2 regions of the Caloramator mitchellensis genome follow, and region 2 is predicted to be linked to the other one. Evidence: riboswitches for the same ligand, from Rfam matches in the RefSeq annotation. Region 2 holds a riboswitch; the other holds the start of a gene.
What was found. Region 2 has a riboswitch for cyclic di-AMP ahead of ABG79_RS01475 (C40 family peptidase). Riboswitches for the same ligand answer to the same signal wherever they lie in the genome.

Region 1: another riboswitch for cyclic di-AMP. It lies ahead of ABG79_RS04500 (hypothetical protein); the one in region 2 lies ahead of ABG79_RS01475 (C40 family peptidase).

The regions. Positions count from the first base shown of each region.
Region 1 covers NZ_LKHP01000004.1:56,997-67,433, forward strand. The annotation lists gene uvrB (excinuclease ABC subunit UvrB) at 1-1,958, opposite strand, end outside; cyclic di-AMP (ydaO/yuaA leader) riboswitch at 2,251-2,403, shown strand; gene ABG79_RS04500 (hypothetical protein) at 2,406-3,314, shown strand; gene ABG79_RS04505 (PRK06851 family protein) at 3,379-4,467, opposite strand; gene ABG79_RS04510 (helix-turn-helix domain-containing protein) at 4,636-5,010, opposite strand; gene ABG79_RS04515 (NUDIX hydrolase) at 5,159-5,569, shown strand; gene ABG79_RS04520 (PDZ domain-containing protein) at 5,588-6,889, opposite strand; gene ABG79_RS04525 (S41 family peptidase) at 6,967-8,166, opposite strand; gene ABG79_RS04530 (murein hydrolase activator EnvC family protein) at 8,234-9,400, opposite strand; gene ftsX (permease-like cell division protein FtsX) at 9,421-10,314, opposite strand; gene ftsE (cell division ATP-binding protein FtsE) at 10,298-10,437, opposite strand, start outside.
Region 2 covers NZ_LKHP01000001.1:300,254-310,690, reverse strand. The annotation lists gene ABG79_RS01495 ((2Fe-2S) ferredoxin domain-containing protein) at 1-192, opposite strand, end outside; gene ABG79_RS01490 (ATP-binding protein) at 192-740, opposite strand; gene nuoE (NADH-quinone oxidoreductase subunit NuoE) at 752-1,249, opposite strand; gene ABG79_RS01480 (SPOR domain-containing protein) at 1,292-2,017, opposite strand; gene ABG79_RS01475 (C40 family peptidase) at 2,070-2,567, opposite strand; cyclic di-AMP (ydaO/yuaA leader) riboswitch at 2,552-2,676, opposite strand; gene ABG79_RS01470 (lactate utilization protein) at 2,722-3,363, opposite strand; gene ABG79_RS01465 (GNAT family N-acetyltransferase) at 3,370-3,891, opposite strand; tRNA gene ABG79_RS01460 (tRNA-Leu) at 4,026-4,109, opposite strand; gene ABG79_RS01455 (lytic transglycosylase domain-containing protein) at 4,157-4,696, opposite strand; gene coaE (dephospho-CoA kinase) at 4,689-5,300, opposite strand; gene polA (DNA polymerase I) at 5,309-7,870, opposite strand; gene ABG79_RS01440 (hypothetical protein) at 7,976-8,767, opposite strand; gene ABG79_RS01435 (RNA polymerase sigma factor) at 8,769-9,317, opposite strand; gene aroC (chorismate synthase) at 9,277-10,437, opposite strand, start outside.

The sequences.
Region 1 (10,437 bases), on a different contig from region 2:
CCTTCCTTTTGTTTTTGAAGTTCTTTAATTAAATCCCTTATTTCGGCAGCTTTTTCAAACTCAAGCTCCTTTGCAGCCTTTTTCATCTGCTCTTCAAGTGACCTTATAAGCATATCTATGTCCATATTCTTATCAATATAAACCTCTTTGGTCTCTGCTGTCTTAGTTGCTTCTATCACTTCATGAACAGGTTTAATTATCGTCTTTGGAGTTATTCCATGTTTTATATTATACTCCATCTGTATTTTTCTTCTTCTATTAGTTTCATCAATAGCTCTCCTCATAGAATCAGTTATATTATCAGCATACATAATAACTCTGCTTTCGGAGTTTCTTGCTGCTCTACCGATTGTCTGAATAAGAGAAGTTTGAGACCTTAAGAACCCTTCCTTGTCTGCATCAAGAATAGCTACAAGTGCAACTTCAGGAATATCAAGTCCTTCTCTCAAAAGATTTATACCTACTAAAACATCAAATTCCCCAAGCCTTAAATCTCTAATTATTTTCATTCTTTCAATTGTATCTATATCTGAGTGGAGATACCTTACCTTAATTCCAACTTCCTTAAAATAGTTTGTTAAATCTTCAGCCATCCTCTTTGTAAGGGTAGTTACTAATACTCTAAACCCTGAAGATACTGTCTTATTAATCTCTCCAAACAAATCATCTATCTGTCCTTTGACCGGTTTTACTATAATCTCAGGGTCAACAAGTCCTGTTGGTCTTATTATTTGTTCTGCTACTTGTGTAGAATTAGTAAGTTCATACTCTGCTGGCGTAGCACTCACAAATATTACCTGGTTAATCTTCTTTTCGAACTCATTAAATTTTAATGGTCTATTGTCGTATGCAGAAGGAAGTCTGAATCCATATTCAACAAGGTTATCCTTTCTTGATTTATCTCCTCCATACATTGCCCTTAGCTGTGGAATAGTAACATGGCTCTCATCTATAAACAATAAGTAATCGTCCGGAAAATAATCTAAAAGAGTATATGGTGGTTCCCCGGGACTTCTGCCGTCAAAATGTCTTGAATAATTTTCTATTCCCGTGCAGTATCCAACTTCCCTCAGCATCTCTATATCATACTTGGTCCTTTGCGCAAGTCTTTGTGCCTCAAGAAGTTTTCCGTTATCCAATAGAAATTTATATCTTTCTTCCATTTCTTTTTCAATAGATTCAATTGCCTTTTCTATCTTTTCCATGGATGTTGCATAATGGGATGCAGGATATATCGAAACATGGTTTCTTTCTCCCAATATTTCTCCTGTTAAATAGTCTATTTCTGTAATTCTATCTATCTCGTCGCCAAAAAATTCAACCCTTATAGCTTTCTCTGAAGATGAAGCAGGAAAAATTTCAACAACGTCTCCTCTTACCCTAAAAGTCCCACGGTGAAAGTCTATATCATTTCTCTGATACTGAATATCTATAAGTTTTCTCAATACTGCATCTCTTTCTTTTTCCATTCCCACTCTTAAAGAAAGGACAAGGTTTTTGTATTCAAACGGGTCTCCAAGACCGTATATACATGACACGCTGGCAACGATTATAACGTCTCTTCTTTCAAAAAGAGCAGATGTTGCAGAGTGTCTCAATTTATCTATTTCATCGTTTATCGATGCATCCTTTTCAATATAAGTGTCGCTGTGTGGAACATACGCCTCCGGCTGATAATAATCGTAATAGCTAACAAAATACTCAACAGAATTATTAGGGAAAAATTCTCTGAACTCGTTGCATAGCTGAGCTGCAAGAGTTTTGTTGTGGGCAATAACAAGGGTAGGCTTTTGAACCCTTTCAATAATGTTGGCCATTGTAAACGTCTTACCGGAGCCTGTAACCCCTAAAAGTGTCTGCGCCCTGTCACCTCTTAATATACCTTCAACTAACTTATCTATCGCCTCAGGCTGGTCGCCTGTTGGTTTAAAATTCGATACTATTTTAAATTCACCCATAACCTCACCTCAAGAACATTTGTTCGTAATTTGATTATATACTTATCTATAAATTTAGTCAATCAAACTCACATATATTTTACTCTATATAATTAATTTTACAACTATAATAAATCTTGATAGATTTTGATGAATCATTAAACATTCTTCGACTCTGTTTTTGATTTGTTATAATTTGCTGAAAATTCTTGTTTAGCTAGTTAAAGTTAAGTTAAAGCCTTCGTTTTAGCAGAACTGTAAGTTGCTGGTATATATTTCTATTGACAAGCCCTCTTATCTCAAGCATAATATAAAAAGAAATTAGCCGAATGCCATTAGGCAGCGGGGGATTTATTTTGGGGTGAATCTAGATAGTTTGTTTACTTGATTTTCAAATTGCTATCTAGTAGGGACGCTCTCTTCCCGAACCCGACAACTAACCTCGTAGGCGTTAGAGAGGTGGAACAAATGATAAAACTATTAGCTATTTTTATTACTCTAATTATTTCAGCCAGTTCCTTTAGCACATTAGCTTGGACAAGCTTAACTAATCTTAATTCATCATCAAACTCAGTTTTAAATAATTCAGCTTTTGAGAAAGAACTTGTAGATTTATCTAACTCAATAGAGAACGAAAATATATTGAGTATAAAAAGGGCAAAGGTAGCAGAAGCAATCAATCTTGATAAAAATAAATCCAAAATTGATAATACTAAAGTTGCTTCTGCAAAGGTTGTTGCTCCAGAAAAAAACATTGCTTCAACCAAGAAGATTATTGCTAAACCAGCAAAAAAAGAAGCATCTTCAAAATCAACTAGAATATCTGCTACATCTACAAAAACGGTAAGAACTTCAAATTCAACAAAGTCAAAATCATCTACCAAACTGGTAGCTTCAAGAAGTTCTAATGGTTACGGTGAGCTTCTTGACTGGTGGAGTTCTGTTAGCAATATTTTTGCTATAGGCTCAACAGCTAGAGTTATAGATTTACAAACCAAAAAGTCATTCTATGTGGTTAGAACCTATGGGCATAATCACGCTGATGTTGAGGCAAAGACTTTAAATGATACTAACACCATTAAAGAGATATGGGGCGGTTGGTCATGGGAAAGACGTCCTGTCATAGTTGAAGTAAACGGGAGAAGAATTGCAGCTTCCATGACAGCAATGCCTCACGCAGGAGTAGATTCTGCTCCTGCTTTAAAGGTTGTAGATAATCGCTCAGGGGGTTATGGAACTGGACAAAACCTTGATAAAATAAAGGGAAATGGAATGGATGGCCACATAGATATTCACTTTTTAAACAGCACAAGGCACAAAGACGGTGCCGTTGATAAGGAGCACCAGGCAATGGTAAAAAAAGCCGCCGGATTCTAAAATAATGTAAAAAAAGGCATATATTGCTGCCCAATGCAACAATATATGCCTTTTTTACATAATATTATTTTATTACCTTATACATTTCAAGTAAAGTCTTTGTAATTCTGATTCTTAAAGCATTTACATTATTGAAATCCATTGCATTAATATAATATTTCTCTAGTTCATCATGCAGTTGCTTAATATTAGAATATATCTTCTTTGCCTTTCCTATTTCTTCGGCATATTCCTGTTCAATAGCTTTAATTGGCTCCTTGTCCTCATGGACTATTTCTGTATTTATACATTCAAACATATCAACAAGCTTATCATTTCCATGAGGGTCAAATACATGTGGTGCTGTTCCATCTAGCAAAGCAAAATCAAGTTCCCTTATAACTATCATATCAATACTTGAAGGGTCAAATGCACAATGATAAAACTCAACATCATAACCACTGTTTAAGGCAGCCTGTGCTATTTTTTTAGTCATTGTTGACTTACCTGTGCCCGGTCTTCCCTTTACGATATACCTATTCTTTATATCCTGAGTTAAATTTTCATAGAAGCATACTTGCCCTTGAGGCGTCATAGCCCCTGCAAATCTATGCCATTCCTTTGATTTCTTATGCGTTCTTCCTCTAACAACTTCATTTATCAACTTTTCTGTAATCTCATCAGCCTTTTTAAAGTCCATTCCCTTTAAATATTCCTTTTCCCACTTGTCATGTATTCCCTTTGCGTTTTTCATATGCTTAAAAAACGATTTATATTGATTTTCTATCTCGTCAATGTAGAACTTAATAATCTCTTTTCTACTTCTTAAATAGTCTATATCCCAGTATTCTCCAAAGTCTAAAAGTCTTTCAACTGCCCCTGGATATTTAGGGTCAATGACGTGTGGTGCGGTTCCATCGACGATTACAACATTTAAATCGTTAACAACAATTGCATCAAGTGAGTCTTTATCGGCCGAGCAATAAACAAAGTCAACGCTCATTCCCTCTTTAAGCAGGTCTTCACCAATAAGCCTCATAAAAGTTGATTTTCCTGTTCCAGGGCCTCCTTTTATAATATAAACCCTCTGAGCATCCCTTAGAACATAGTCAAAATAATTTACAAATCCAGCAGAAGTGTTTGCACTTGCAAGATAGTATCTTGATTTAACCATATTCTCCTCCAGAATAGAATTATGTTTTATAATATGCAATTAGTTCAATAAAAGTTCCTTTTTATTTTCAATGCTTTTCCCTTCAAAATGCCTTTGTTATTTTTAAGAAACAAAAATATCAAATAGATCTTCTCAGATGCTTAGATATTTTTGCATTTCCTATATTTATTAACGCAATATAGTTCTTTTCTTTGTATCATAAGATTTGCCTGTTGCTTCCTTGATCCATTCATCGATTAAATCCTTTGAAAAGTAGAGCTTACTATTTATTCTTATATATGGGAACATTCTTCCCGTAAAGACACTTTGTTCATGTAATATTTTTTCTTCTGTTGCAATAATATCCATAATATCTTCTTCTGAAATACTTAGATATTCTGAAGCTTCAGATAATGTTAATAATTCCTTATTATATCTTGATTCTCTATATGCAAATTGTTTGCTTATATTTAATGCAGTATAACTTACAACTAAACTGGATATTAACAAGCATATTGATAAAAGAATAATGCTATAGAATAATTTACTATTTTTATTTTCCATTGAAATTCCCTCCAATTTACATATATTACAAATATTATTCTGTATAAATTAATATATGACTGCTAATTAATAGTAATGAGTATTTAAATTATTCTAAAAACGTTCTATAATAATAGTAAAGTTTCAATATTTTTTAGGGGTCGACATTATGTATGATATTAGATTTCATGAGTATGATATTTTGAAAAACAACCAACTCAAATATGCTATAATAATGGCAAAGATGGACGATAAGTGGATTTTTGTAAGACACAAAGATAGAACAACCTGGGAAATTCCAGGTGGACATCGAGAAGAAAATGAACATATCGAGCAAGCAGCAGAGCGTGAATTGATTGAAGAAACTGGGGCAATTGATTTTACTATCAAACCTGTTTGTATATATTCAGTAAAAAATGAAGGTATCGAAACATTTGGGGCTTTATTTATTGCAGAAGTGTTTAAATTAGGTGAATTGCCTGATTTTGAAATAGCTGAAATTACTTTAAGTAAAAGCCTGCCTGATAACTTAACTTATCCAGCTATTCAACCTGTCTTATTTCATCATGTAATAAAATAAGCTGCCTAATTTAGCAGCTTACTTTTTTCTTCTTTTCTTTAATTTATCAAACAACCCTTTTCTGTCCTCTAATATAGGAACATTATACGAATATTTGGGAATTGTTAAAACGCCGAGTTCATTAACCCCATTCTGGTAATCCTTGTATTCATAGATTTTCCTATTTCCATCAATATCTAACACTTCAACCCATATAAAATTCACATAGTCATCAAATATGCTTATTACATCATCAAGTCCTTTGATAGGTCGATTATTTATAGAAACAATCAAATCGCCCGGCTGAATTCCCATTTTTCCAGCAGGTGAATTGGGCATGGAATCCAAAACAATAACTCCATCTTCTCTTCTAACCCAGATTGGTTTTCCTTTTTTTTCTTTACTTCTTTCATAGAGAATTAACCCTTCATGTGCAATTGGTGAAAATAAAGCAGCTAATATTGTGAAAATAGGGTATTTTGTTGCCAACAAGGATAAAATAATTAAAGTTATGCTAAACACTGCTAAATGCAACGATGTTCTTTTTACTTTCCTTTCAACATTTGTTGTAACAGCAAAATCTCCATATCCCATCATAGCAAATACAGGTATTGCCATAAATACTGAATTTTTAACGTCTATTTGAACAAGTGTTGGTTTTACAAGCGGCCACCAGTCTGGAGTAGCGACTAAATCTCCGGCTGGAACATTTTGCATCATTAAGAAGAAGAAAATTAGTGGTATTGGCCAAAACCTTTGTATCAAGTAGATTCCTTGAATTTCATCATCCTTTTTAATAAAAGCTGGTATTGCAGACCTATGACCATCAAACCAAACTAAAACTGATTCAATAAGGTGCATAACTCCAACAATTGCAAGAAGAGAAGGGACATCTATTCTAATATATTCAAATGCATTAATAAATGATTCTGATGTGATTATACCCTTCTTAATCAAATAATCGCTAATAATTAGAAAAATGCTATATAAACCGCCGGAATATGATAGGCAAACATAACGGGGATTAATAATCAAAAGAACTAAGGATATTAAAACAACTATTTCTAAACCTAAGCTCCTTGAAAAAGTTATTCCTACTGCAGTCATAAATACATTTCCTACGATTCCTGCTATAAGTCCAGCAAGTATTGATGTTACCACCATATCCTTAACACTAAGTTTTGATTCACCGTAGTAAACTTCCCTCTGAAGTTGGTAGATTTTTTTATATTGACTATATAAAACAAATAAAAATGCCCAGGCAACAGGCTCAAAAATAAAACTTATAACACCCTGTGCATATGTTTTTACAGCAAATACAATTAGATTAATAAACCCCATAACAAACCTCCATAAAAATGTTAGCAAAGGCCCGAAATCTATTCGGACCTTATTAATATCAGATATTATATTATCGTCTATTGTAACTTAGCCTTTAGCACTTCTAAGGCCTTTTTAATCTGCATATCCTGTTCTAGAGTAGGCTCCTTTTCCTTTTGCTCCTTTGGCAAATCATATACTATGTCAGGCATAATTCCTTTACCTTGAATACATTCTCCATTTGGAGTATAATATCTTGCAATTGTAACCTTTACACCTGTTCCATCCTTTAAATCGATTATGTTTTGAACAAGGCCTTTACCAAAAGTCTTTGTTCCAATCAATGTTCCTGCTTTAAAATCTCTTATAGCCCCAGATAGTATCTCTGAAGCACTTGCACTTCCTTCATTTACAAGCACGGCAAGTGGTAATCCTAGATTATCGGGTTGGGATTTCCAAGATTCTTTTTCACCTTTATTGTCAATAGTATAAACAATAGTTCCCTGCGGTAATAACATATCAGCTATAGCTACAGATTCATCCAAAAGTCCACCTGGATTATCACGCAAATCTAATACCAATCCTTTAATGTTTTGATTTTTCAATGAATCGAGTGCCTTTTTAAATTCGCTTGCTGTATTTTCGTCAAATGATGTTATCCTTATATATCCTATATTCCCATCTAACACTTGGCTCTTAACTGTCTTGAGAACAATTATTTCTCTTGTGATCTCATAGTCCTTAACCCCTCTACCCTCGCGGAAGATAGTCAATATAACCTTTGTTCCTTCTTTTCCCCTCATCATTGTAACTGCCTTGTCTATATCCTTCGCAGATATTTCTTTTCCATCAACTTTTAAAATTACATCCCCTGCTTTGATACCAAGCCTTTCAGCAGGTCCATCTTCTATTGGAGCTACAACTGTTAATTTACCTTCCTTTTCTCCAACAACAATGCCTACACCACCATAGGTCCCCCTTGTTTGAGTCAAAAGTTCTTCGTATTGTTTTTTATCAAGATATACAGTATACGGATCGCCTATTGAATCAACCATTCCTGAAATTGCGCCATCAACAAGAGTGTTTTGATTTATCTCGTTTTTATCAACATAATTACTCTTAACTATGTTTTCAACTTTTATTAATTTTTCATACTTTTTTATAAACTCGTATTCAGTTCCAGACACTAGCCTTTTGCCACCTATGAATGGTATCTGGACAAATATTAGAAAAGCTGCAGTAATTAAGTTTGTAACAACTACGGCTATTACTGCATTTTTAAGTTTAATATTTTTCATAAAAACACCTCGATTGTCATTTCTTCTCTTGTTATTATATTATTTTTTTATCACTTTTATTAAAAATTTATTGTCCAACAATATAATATGGTTTTGGGTCAACAGGATTACCGTTAATTCTTACTTCAAAGTGCAAATGAGGTCCGGTCGATCTTCCTGAACTTCCTGACTTAGCTATCATATCCCCTTTGTCCACTTTTTGACCTTCATGAACAAGCAGTTTTGAACAATGGGCATAAAGAGATGTTACACCACCGCCATGGTCAATAACAACGGTATAACCATAGCCATTCATATAGCTTGCAATTAAAACTTCTCCGTCCGACATTGCATATATTGGTGTCCCAGTTGGAACTCCTATATCTATTCCTGTATGCATTTTATATTTTTTTAATATCGGATGAAACCTATTGCCGTAATCAGATGTAAGTTTAGGCATATAACCAATATCGCTGACTTTTAAAATACCTGTTTTTGAACCTGAGTATTTTCCAGAACCTCCATTTTTCTTAGCCAACTTCTCCTGTAAAGCCCTAATCTGAGCTTCAAGTGCCTTAGATTCCTTCAATTCTTCATCAAGCATCTTTTCTAGTTCCTCTTGGTTTTCCTCAAGCTTCTTATAGTATCCCTTTTGCTCTTCTGTAGCCTTTGCTACCTCATACTTCTTATTTATTTGTTCCTGTTGTAAAGATAGTAATTGTTTTTTTTGGCTTTCAAGCAATTGTTTCTTACTTTTTATATTTTCTTGTTTTTCCTTCATCTCCAACAATAAATTTTTATCGTAATCTATAATCTTATTAAATATTTCATATTTAGAAATAAAATCGGAAAAGCTCTCAGCAGCGAACAATACATCAAGATATCCTAATGAACCTTCCATATAGAGTGCTCTTAACCTTTTAGCATAAAGTTCCTTTTCATTGTCAAAGTCCTTAATTGCATTTTCAAGCTCGTTATTAGTAATATTTATTTCTGCCTTTTTGTTTTGTATTTTATCATCTAAATCATATATCTGATTTTGCAAATTATTAATCTTTTTTTCAAAGTCCTTTATTTTCTGCAAAACATCTTCTTTTTCTTCTTTTATATTTCCTATTTTCTTTTTCAAGTTATTTATATTAGCCTTAACATCATTCAATTGATTTTTCTTATTTGATAGTTCATCTGCATTGGCACTTGTTAATCCAAATGCAAAAATAATCAATAAAGCAAACGCAACTAATCTTTTGTTCAATTTAGAACCCCCCTTAAAACTTATGATACGAGATAACGTTTAACAGCAAGAAAACTTCCAAAACCTCCAATTGCAATCCCGCCAATTAAAAATTTCGTATACATAAACTGAATTAAATCTCCTGATTTCACTAAAGAAAATAGAACTATATCTGTAGAAATGTTTGACACAACGTAACTGTATCCTAAATAAAGCACAGCTATTGAAGTAGCAGCTCCTAGAAGTCCTAATGAAATGCCTTCTATAATAAAAGGCCAATTAATAAACCAATCCGTCGCACCAATATATTTCATTATGCTTATTTCTCTTCTTCTTGCATATACTGCTAATTTTATAGTATTCGAAATAAGAAAAGCTGCTATTGTCCCTAATAATCCCATAAGAACATAGCTTGCAATTTTTATAAGATTGGTAAATTTAATTAGCTTTTCAACTATGCCTTTACCGTCATAAATTTTTTCTACGCCGCTTAGAATGGATATTTTTTTTGATACATTTGAAATATACTCTGGCTTTACAACTCTAACTATAAATGATTGTGGTAAAGGATTCTCCATTTCAAAGCCTTCAGCTATAGATTTGTTTTCGCCCAGCTTTTTCTTTAATTCCTCAAGTGCTTGTTCTTTTGAAATATAAGTGACTTCTTTAACTCCATCTATACTCCTAATCTCATTTTCAAGGTTATTTTTTTGAAGCGTTGTAACTTCATCCTTTAAATATACCTTTATTTCAAGAGTTTGACCTATCTCTTTAACTGCGCTATTAACATTTAATGTTAAAGTCATAAAAATTCCTAATATGAATAAAGATGCCGCAACAGTGCTGATAGAAGCAACAGCCATAACCCTGTTTCTTATAATATTTTTAAACCCTTCGACGAAATAATATTTTAATCTTCTAATCTTCATAGCCATAGACGCCCCTTTGCTCATCTCTTATTACTACACCCTTTTCAAGTGCAATAACCCTTTTTTTCATTCTGTCTACAATATCCTTTGCGTGGGTAGCCATTAGTATGGTTGTCCCACTCTTGCTTA
Region 2 (10,437 bases):
TGCTACTGTAACATCAGTTAATCCTAATTTTTCAACTTCTTCCATAACTGCAAGAAGCACTGGTCTTGCGCCTGCTGCAATGCCACATGTTGCCATTCCTACTACTATTCTTGTTGTTGTTCTATCTTTTCTCTGATTAACTCTATCGAGGGTCTTTTGTCTTATTTCTTCTAATTCCTTTAATGTTTTCATTAAAAGGCACCTCCACTTATTTCCTTTAAATTTTCCTTTATATAATCCTTTATCCATATTAAAATATCAGGAGTGTTTATTTCTTCAGTTCCTAATATTTTTTTAACTTCTCTTGTGTCCAATAAAAAGCTTTTTTCATTGTAATAGTGTTCATAAACTAAATCAACGCCGGGATTTAAGAGTGCAGAAATAATTGTTTCCTCCATTTTCCCAAGTGGTGGTCTATCAATATTATTATATTCCATCACAGCAGTGACTTCAGTTCCAACTCCTAATTCAGATTTTATATCAAGATACCCGTTGCACCTTAGACATGTAGCTTCAAACAAAGATAAACCTAGCCCGACTTTCCTTGTCGTTCTTGAAGTAACAAAAGGATCCTTTATATTTTTTAGTGTTTCTGAATCAATACCCTTGCCATTATCCTTAATTTTCATAATTAGTAAATTGTCCAGAATATTTTCTTTTATTTTAACTTCAATAAATGTTGCGTTTGCAGTAATTGAATTTTCAATGATATCCATAATATGAAGAGAAATTTCTCTCATATATTTCCCTCTTATTTATATTCTTTTAGTATATCTGGAATCATATCAGGAGTTAATCTTCCATAAACCTTTTCACCGATTACCATTACAGGAGCAAGGCCGCACGCTCCAAGGCATCTTGTTGCTTCTAATGTAAACTTTCCATCCTCTGTAGTCTTATTTACGGAAATATTTAACTCTTGAGAAATTTTATCAATTAATAATTGAGCTCCCTTAACATAGCAAGCTGTCCCAAGGCATACTCTAATTACATGTTCTCCCTTCGGCTCAAGTGAGAAGTATGAGTAGAATGATGCTACTCCGAAAATTTCTGACATGGGGATATTCAATTCGCTTGATACTTCCTTCAAAACATCTTCTGGTAAATACCCATATATGTTTTGAATTTGATGTAATACTGGAATTAATCCCCCTTTAACGTCTTTATACTTTTTGATTATTTCTCTAGCCTTTTCTAATCTTTCATCAACTTGATTATTGCCACAGCAGCAGCAGTTTTGTTGACTCATTTAGTTCACTCTCCTTGTTTGTTATTTTACTAACATTATTTATTATTTTAATTGGCTAATGATGCCATCTAATTCCTTCACGATGTAAATCTCATTAGCCAAATTATTCAAACATTCCTCATATTTTTTCAATGAAAGATTTTTATCGAATTCATTAATACTCATTTTGAAATCTGTTAATAATTTATCAATGCTTTGTGAGTTATGTTTTTTTATTTTTAGCATTTTATTCTCAATTGATAATTGCTCTGAATTGATTCTATTGTTTAGAACATCTATTTGCTTTGAAATAAAGTTATTTATTTCTATCAATAGTTCATTATTAGTTGAAAATTCGACACTTTTTATTATAAACGACAGCTTTGAATTACGCAAATGTTTTTCTTCATTTGTTACATAAATTTTATTATTTTCTATTAGGCTGATTACTGTATACCCATTATTTTCAATAATTGCATTTCTAATCCCTTGCATTTTTAGAGTTTTTGAAAAAATTTCTGCGTTCTGTTTTACTTTAAAGTAGCCAAGTTGAACTATGTAATAATTGTATTTATGCACCTGATTGATTTTTGTTGTATTATTAGAATCATTTACATTACTTTTAATATTAGTTTTTTGCTCGTTAGTTAACTTGTAATTAATAGCATCACTATTAATTCTATTCATTATATAATAAGATGATGATAATAGAACTAAAAAAATGACCGAAATTATAGCGATTACTCTTATTTTATTATTTTTATGTATATGAATCCTTACATATCTCATTTCCCCACCCCCGTAAATAATAGAAAAAAGATAGAGCAACTGCTCTATCTGATTACCTCAATATTCGTGCTGCCCCTTTATATCTTTTAGTATAGTAGGCTTCGCTTAATTTGGTTATAGTTACATAACCAACTCCAGATGAAGCATGAATGAATTTACCATTTCCTATGTATATTCCTACATGCGATATTCCTTTTTTATAAGTTTCAAAGAATACCAAATCACCTGGAAGTAACTCATTTTTTGAAATCTTTAACCCCATTTTATACTGTTCCGCTGCGCTATGTGGTAAGTTATAACCTAAAAACTTAAAGGCAAATGAGGTAAAACCAGAACAATCGAAGCCTCTAGTAGATTGTCCACCGAAGACATACTTTACTCCCAAAAATCTTTTAGAGTAACTTACAAGCTGAGGACCTCTTGATAAAACTACCCTAGTATCTCTGGAATTTTTTGTTGTCTGCGCTGATACATTAACAACACTAAAAATCAACATCAGCACAATAATTAAACAGATTTTTCTTTTAAACATAGCTTTTCTCCTTCCCATGCCTCCGGAGTTAGCTGACGGGTTCGGGAGAAGGATAATCCCTACTGTTAATTCAGATTCACCCCAAAAACGGTTCCTCCGTACCTTTTGGATTCGGCACTTTTTGAATATTATATCATTATATTATATTCAATACAACAAATAAGGTGAAAATTTAAAATCCTAATTCTTGTTTTATCAAAATAACAATTCCTCTCCCCTTAACATTTTGTCTGTAGGTAATCACATAATGATTGCAGATTCTTTCTGGCGAATTGCAATCCATACATACCCCTACTTCGGTGCAAGGAGTCTTTCTTGAAAGCCTCTTTGCGTTTATAGGAGAAGCATAGTTTCTTACTCTATTATATGCTTCATTTAAATCCTTAACAATTTTATTGTATCCTGCCATAACTATAACTTTCTTTGGTCCAAAAATCATAGCTGCAGCTCTATTACCTGTCCCATCAAGATTTACAAGGTATCCTTCTTCTGTTATTGCGTTGCTACTTGTTATAAGATAATCCGCAAAGAATGTTTTTCTAAAAATTTCTCCTATTTCTTCAGGCGTTAATCCTTCTTTGTATCTATCCAATACTTCAACTTCCATATCTCTAACAAAGTCGATAAATCCATTATCAATTAATGTCATTGAGCCACCAAACGAAACCTTTGCATTTTTTTCAATAATATTTTTTAAAGTAGTTTTTGCTTCTTCAACATCATTAACAATATATACATCATAATTGTTCTTTTCTAAGGATTTCTTCACCCTTTCAAGTTTCTTTTCAAGATACCAGTTAACATTTGAATTCATCAAAAATCACTCCTTTTTATATTTATAATATATCTGAGCCGGTTTATTATTTATTTTTAAATAATATGATTCTCTTTCGAATTTATAACCATTTTTAATCCAAAAATTTTTGCTTTGTTTATTTTCAGAAGAAATAACAGCAAAAAATCTTTCAACCCCAAAATTTATGCTTATATGCTCCTCAAAAGAATTGAGCAAAATGCTACCAATCCCTTTATTTCTAAATGTATCTTTTAATATGTAGGTTAAAAACCAATTCTCAAGATTGTTTTTATTTTCTAATCTGCCTTTAATTATTCCTATTAATTCTTTGCTATAAAAAATGCCACAAAAATATTCAAATGTATTGATTAGAGTCTCAACATACCTTTCATGCAGTTTTTCAAAATCAAAATCGTAATTGTTTTCATGACCAATTACATTCAGATTAGTTTTATCAGATACAATTAATTGATAAACATCTTTTAAATTATCAGAATTCAAATTCTGGATATTATAATCTTCAATTAATATCTCAATCGGAAGCAAATTATCACCTACTAAATTAATCTATATATAAATTAATTCTACGCAAATCATAAAATTCCTTTATGTTGCATAGAATTTTTTAATAAAAAAAATTAAACTTGAGAATATGCTCAAGTTTAATTTATAATTTACTATGGTGCGGAGAGCGGGACTTGAACCCGCACGGGATACCCACACGCCCCTCAAACGTGCGCGTCTGCCGATTCCGCCATCTCCGCTTGACAGAATTTATAATACCAAAAATTTTGTTTTCTGTCAATACTATTTAGTAAGATTGACCATAAAGCCACTTATATTTTGTATAGTATGATTTAACTTTCCTAATATAAATTCTTGTTTCTAAAAATGGAAGTTCTTCAGACTTTAAAATGTATTGCTTTTCTTTTAACCATTTTCTTACATTTCCTTCTCCTGCATTATATGCTGCAAGTGTCGTATCTAGATTCCCACCAAAGTCTTTGTTAAGTTTGCTTAAATAATAAATTCCAAATTTTATATTAGTTTCTGGATTCAAAAGCTCCTCATTAGAAAATTTTGAAGTCTTTAAAAGATATGATATATATTCACCTGTTTGTGGTGTTATCTGCATTAGTCCCATTGCTCCTTTGCTTGAAATAGCATTAGGATTAAAATTGCTTTCAGCTTTTATTATCGAAAAAATCAACAAGGGGTCCATATCATATCTTGAAGCATATTTTATAACATATACATCGTATTTAATCGGATAACAAAATTTAAAGATTGTTTTAATATTTACTAGTATTATGATGCTTATAAAGAAAGTTAACAATGTTTTTTTATTCATTACACTCCTCCGAAGATTTTATGCTATTAATAATTTTATTTACCTGCATCTTGGTATATTCAAAATCTTTTGTATTATCAATTATATAATCTGCATATTTTATTTTTTCTTCAAGCTTCATCTGGGAATTTATTATTTTAAACGCATCATCTTTTGATATATTATCTCTTTTAATTAATCTTTCTATTTGTGTATTTAAATCTACGTAAACTAAAATAATTATATCAACCAATTCATAAAACTTTGCTTCAATAAGTAGCGCAGCATCAACTATAATTAGTTTAAAACCATATTTTTTATATTCTATTATTTGTTCATTTAATCTCTTCCTTATTTCTGGATGAGTAATTTCATTTAGCCTGTTTAATTTATTCTTATCATTAAAAACAATATTCCTTAGCTTGCTTCTATTCAGTTCGCCACTTTCCAACAATATTTCATCACCAAATTCCCTAACTAGAATTTTTAAAACATCGCTCCCACTTTGAACTATTTCCCTTGCAATTTTATCTGCATCTAATACTGGGAATCCTCTTTGTTTTAAAAATTCTGAAACAGTTGATTTTCCTGAAGCTATTCCACCAGTTAATCCAACGATTTTCATTAAATCACCTACTTCGCATCATACCAAGTCTTACCAATGTGCACATCAACAGCTAAAGGAACGATTAATTTAACTGCATTCTCCATTGATTCTTTAACAATATTTGCTACTAAATCTATCTCATTTTTCGGAACCTCTAAAATCAATTCATCATGAACTTGTAAAATTAATTTTGATTTTAAATCATTTAGCTTTAAATTTTTATATACTTCAATCATAGCAATTTTAATTATATCAGCTGCAGAACCCTGAACAGGAGAATTCATTGCAAGCCTTTCCCCTAAAGCCCTTAAAGTTTTGTTTGTCGATTTTATCTCTGGAATATATCTAATCCTATTTAAAATAGTAGTAACATATCCATTTTTAGCTGCATTTTTTATAGTATCATCGAGATACTTTTTCACTCCACTGTATCTTGCGAAATAATTTTCAATATAAGTTTTCGCTTCTTTCCTTGATATTTTTAAATCTTTAGATAGTCCATAGTCGCTAAGTCCATAAACTATACCAAAATTAACTGCCTTTGCTCTACTTCTTAAAAGTGGTGTTACTTTTTCGATTGATACGCCAAACACTTCTGAGGCAGTTCTTGTGTGGACATCTTGTCCTTTAATAAAGGCATCTATAAAATTTTCATCCTTTGAAAGGTGTGCTAATACCCTTAACTCTATTTGTGAATAATCAGCAGATAAAATCAAATTATCCCCGGACGAAGGGACAAATGCTTTCCTTATTCTTCTTCCCATATCTAATTTTATAGGTATGTTTTGCAGATTAGGCTCAGTGCTTGAGATTCTTCCGGTTGCAGTAACAGTTTGGTTAAATCGAGTATGTATTTTCCCATCCTCACAAATAGCTGTTATTAATCCTTCAATATATGTGGTCTTTAGTTTAATAAGCTGCCTATAATGTAATATTTTTTCTACTATTTCATGTCTCGAACTCAATTCTTCAAGAACTTCAGCATCAGTTGAGTAACCTGTTTTTGTTTTTTTAACAACTGGTAGATTTAATTTTTCAAACAAAATGACCCCAAGCTGTTTTGGAGAATTTATGTTAAATTCTTCACCTGCTAGCTCATATATTTCATTTGTCAATCTTTCAATTTCAATATTTAATTCCTGACCTAATTCTTGTAATGTAGCATATTGAATTTTAAATCCATTTGTTTCCATTTCAGAAAGAACTTCTATCAATTTAAGTTCTACGTTATAATACAAGTCCTTCATATTTAATTTTTCAATTTCATCAATCATTTGATTTTTAATTTTATCTATATTTTGCAAAAATAAAGCTGCTATGGATATTTTATCATTGTCAGCTACGTTTAAAGAAACATACTTGCTAAGTAGATTCTTTACTTCATATTTGCTCTCCGATGGATTTAAAATATAGGCTGCAACTTCTGCATCAAAATTCAAACCCTTCAGCTCTAATCCATTTTGTTTTAAAAAGTTAAACAAAGCCTTTGAACTATAAGTATTTTTTTCTATTTTTTCATCCTCAAATATATCCTTAAATTTGTATACATCTTCTTTTTTTAGCAGTATATTACCGTTTATTAATAAGCCTTTAAAAATATTGTTTTCTTCAATAACAAAAAAGGCAAACTTATTATTTGTTTTGATTTCTTGCTTTATGTAATCTATATTGTATTCTTCAAATATTTCTATACTAATATACTTTTCTTGCTTTTTATCTATTTTAATTTTAGTTAATTTATCTATCAAACTATAACATTCATATTTTACCAACAATTCCCTAACTTTATCGGAATCGTATTCCATAAGCTTAATTTTTTCAAAATCAATTTCTATAGGGGCGTTTACATTAATTGTAGCCAGTTCCTTGCTCAAGTATGCAAGTTCTCTATTGCTAATTAGTGTTTCTTTTACTTTCTTTGAACTTATCTTATCAATATTGCTATAAATATTGTCCACGTTTTTAAATTCCCCAAGCAATTTTAAAGCAGTTTTCTCTCCGATTCCTGGAACACCAGGTATATTATCAGAAGCATCACCCATTAAAGCTTTCATTTCAATTATTCCTTCAGGTTCAAAGGGATACTTTTCTCTAAAATATGAGATGTCGAATTTCTCAATTTCACTTATGCCTTTTTTAGTAATATACACATCTATATTTTCTCCCACAAGTTGAAGACTGTCTTTATCTCCAGTAAAAATAATTATTTCAAGTTCCTTACTTGAATAATTTTTTGCTACTGTGCCAATAATATCATCGGCTTCATATCCGTCCAACTCAATAATGCCTATATTAAATGCTCTTAAAATCTCCTTAACAGGTTCAAGTTGAGAATACAATTCGTCAGGCATTTTTTGGCGCCCAGCCTTATATTCTGAATATTTTTCATGTCTAAAATTCAGTTTGCTTTTGTCAAATGCTGCTATAATATAGTCGGGCTTTGTTTCTTCAAATATTTTTAAAAGCATTACAGTGAATCCATAGACCGCATTGGTTGGAAGCCCATATGAAGTATTCATTGGAGGTAAAGCATAAAATGCTCTGTTTAATAAACTATTAGAATCTATTATAATTAGCTTTTTTGTCATCTGTATCACTCCTCATAATGCAAAAATATTATTACTAATCAATAATATAACACTAAATACAAAATTAAAAAAGATGCATATACAAATAAAAAGAAGTAGCATTAGCTACTTCTTGATTAATCTAATAACAATTTCATTTTGCTGACTATCCTGTTGTGATATTTGTAATGATTTTAACTCAAGTTTATTATTATCAACGTATTGTTTAAATTCCTCAAATTTTTCTGGAGTAAATGAATACAATTCACTTGAAATTACCTGACTGTTACTTTTTAAATAATCAAGTAAATTAATATCTCTCTCAGAATAATAAAGTTCATAGCTATAAGTGATATTTCCCTGACTCAAGGTGTTTAAAACATTATTATTATGCTCAGCTGTAGAACTTATATTATTGTTTTGAGCTACAGCAACTTTTGTGGTATTGCTATCAACATCGCTTTTTTCTATTGACTTCTTAGGCTTTTCTGTATTTTGCTTTACAGTATTTTTTGTAGCTTTTGTTGTTTCTTTTTTAGTCTGAGTCGTATTATTAGTATTGTTTTGTATTTTTGTATTAGAATTATCAAGCGCTACAGCTAAATCATTGTTGTCCTTAGCTGTATTTATTTCCTTATTAACTTCTTGCTGAGCAACTATGTTAACTTCTTTTTCTTTTTCAAGTCCCACATAAACCATTCTACCAGCTCCAGCTACAAAGATAACTATCGCAGCTGCAACGGATAAATATTTCTTAAAGTTAAATCTTCTTATAAGTTTATTTTCTTTAGTTTTAATATTTCTCATAACTGCTTCATGCAAATTGTAAGGCGGTTCCAAAGTCAGATCTTTCAATAATCCTGCTTCAATTTCTTCCTGTTCAGAAAATAAGGTGTTAATATATTTAGACTCCTTCACATTAATTCCCCCTTCGAATTCCATTTTTGATTAATTCCCTTTTTAATGCTTCTCTAGCTCTGTTAAGTCTAGACTTAACAGTACCTACTTCGATGCCTAATATATCTGAAATTTCTTGATAAGAAAATCCATGAATATCTCTTAATACTATTATCGTTCTAAAGTCTTCGCTTAATTTTAATATGCATTTTTTTATGATTTCTTTTAATTCCTTATTTTCAATAACATTTTCGGCTTTTTCAAATTTCTCATCCCCTGCAGCAATATATTCATCTAGCGACAAATCGTCCTTTCTCTTTTTAATATAATCAAGACATGCATTATAAGTGATTCTATATATCCAAGTAGATAACTTACTATCTCCTTTAAATGCAGAAATAGATTTATAAATCTTAATCGCCACCTCTTGGGTAACATCAAATGCATCGTGTTCATTTTTTAGCATATAATAGGCAATATTATAAATCTTACCTTCGAATTTTTTTATAAGAGATTCGAAGGCATCTATATCATTGTCCTTGCATTGCTGGACTAAAATTGTCTCTTCCATAATCTTCTCCCCTATTAACCCTATTAATGTAATGTTCAAATGAAATCAATAAATCTTCTAAACTGTCACCTGCAAATTTATTTATCATTTCTTTTGCAACTTCATAAGCCAATACATTTTCTGCAATTACGGCTAAAGCAGGAACTGCACAAACATCTGAACGTTCATATCTGCTTTTAACTACATTTCCATGGACATCAAAAGTTTCAAACTCTCTTCTTGTAGTTGGAATTGGCTTCATAAAAAGTCTAACTTTTATCGGCATTCCATTTGTAATTCCGCCTTCTATTCCACCTAAATTATTAGTTTTTCTGCTAAACCTTCCATCTTCAAAAATAATTTTATCGTTAAACTCACTACCATATAATTTAGATGATTTAATCCCATTTCCAATTTCAACAGCCTTTACTCCCTGAATTGACATCATAGCTCCGGAAATTAAATAATCCATTCTTCTATCGTAAAACGAATAACTTCCAAGACCTACAGGAACACCAAAGGCAATAACTTCAATAGCTCCACCTATTGTTTCTCCAATTTCTTTTGCAATTTGAATTTCTTTTATCATTTTCTTCTCTATATCTTTATGTAAACATCTTATAGGAGATGATTCTATTTTATTAATCAAATCTTCATTGTAACTGTCAATATATGAAAAATCTTCAATGTTTCCAATCATAACTACCCTGCTAATAAATTTGACGTCAAAAAATTTTAAAAGTTCCATACAAATTGCACCAATTGCAACTCTTATTGCTGTCTCTCTTGCACTTGCCCTTTCTATTACATTTCTGATATCGTCAAGATTATACTTTAGAAATCCATTCAAATCTGCATGACCAGGCCTTGGTATTGTGATTTTTTCGTTATACTCCTTTTGAAAATCCATTACTTCTGCCCAATTTTCATAGTCTTTATTTTTTATTGAAATACAAATTGGAGCACCTGTTGTTTTACCGCCTCTGACACCTGAAATTATTTCTATCCTATCAGATTCTATTTTCATCCTTGTTCCTCTTCCAAAACCAATTTGTCGTCTCTGCAATTGTTTGTTAATATTCTCAATATCTATTGGAACATTAGACGGAAATCCTTCAAGGATTGCAACCAGCATCTTTCC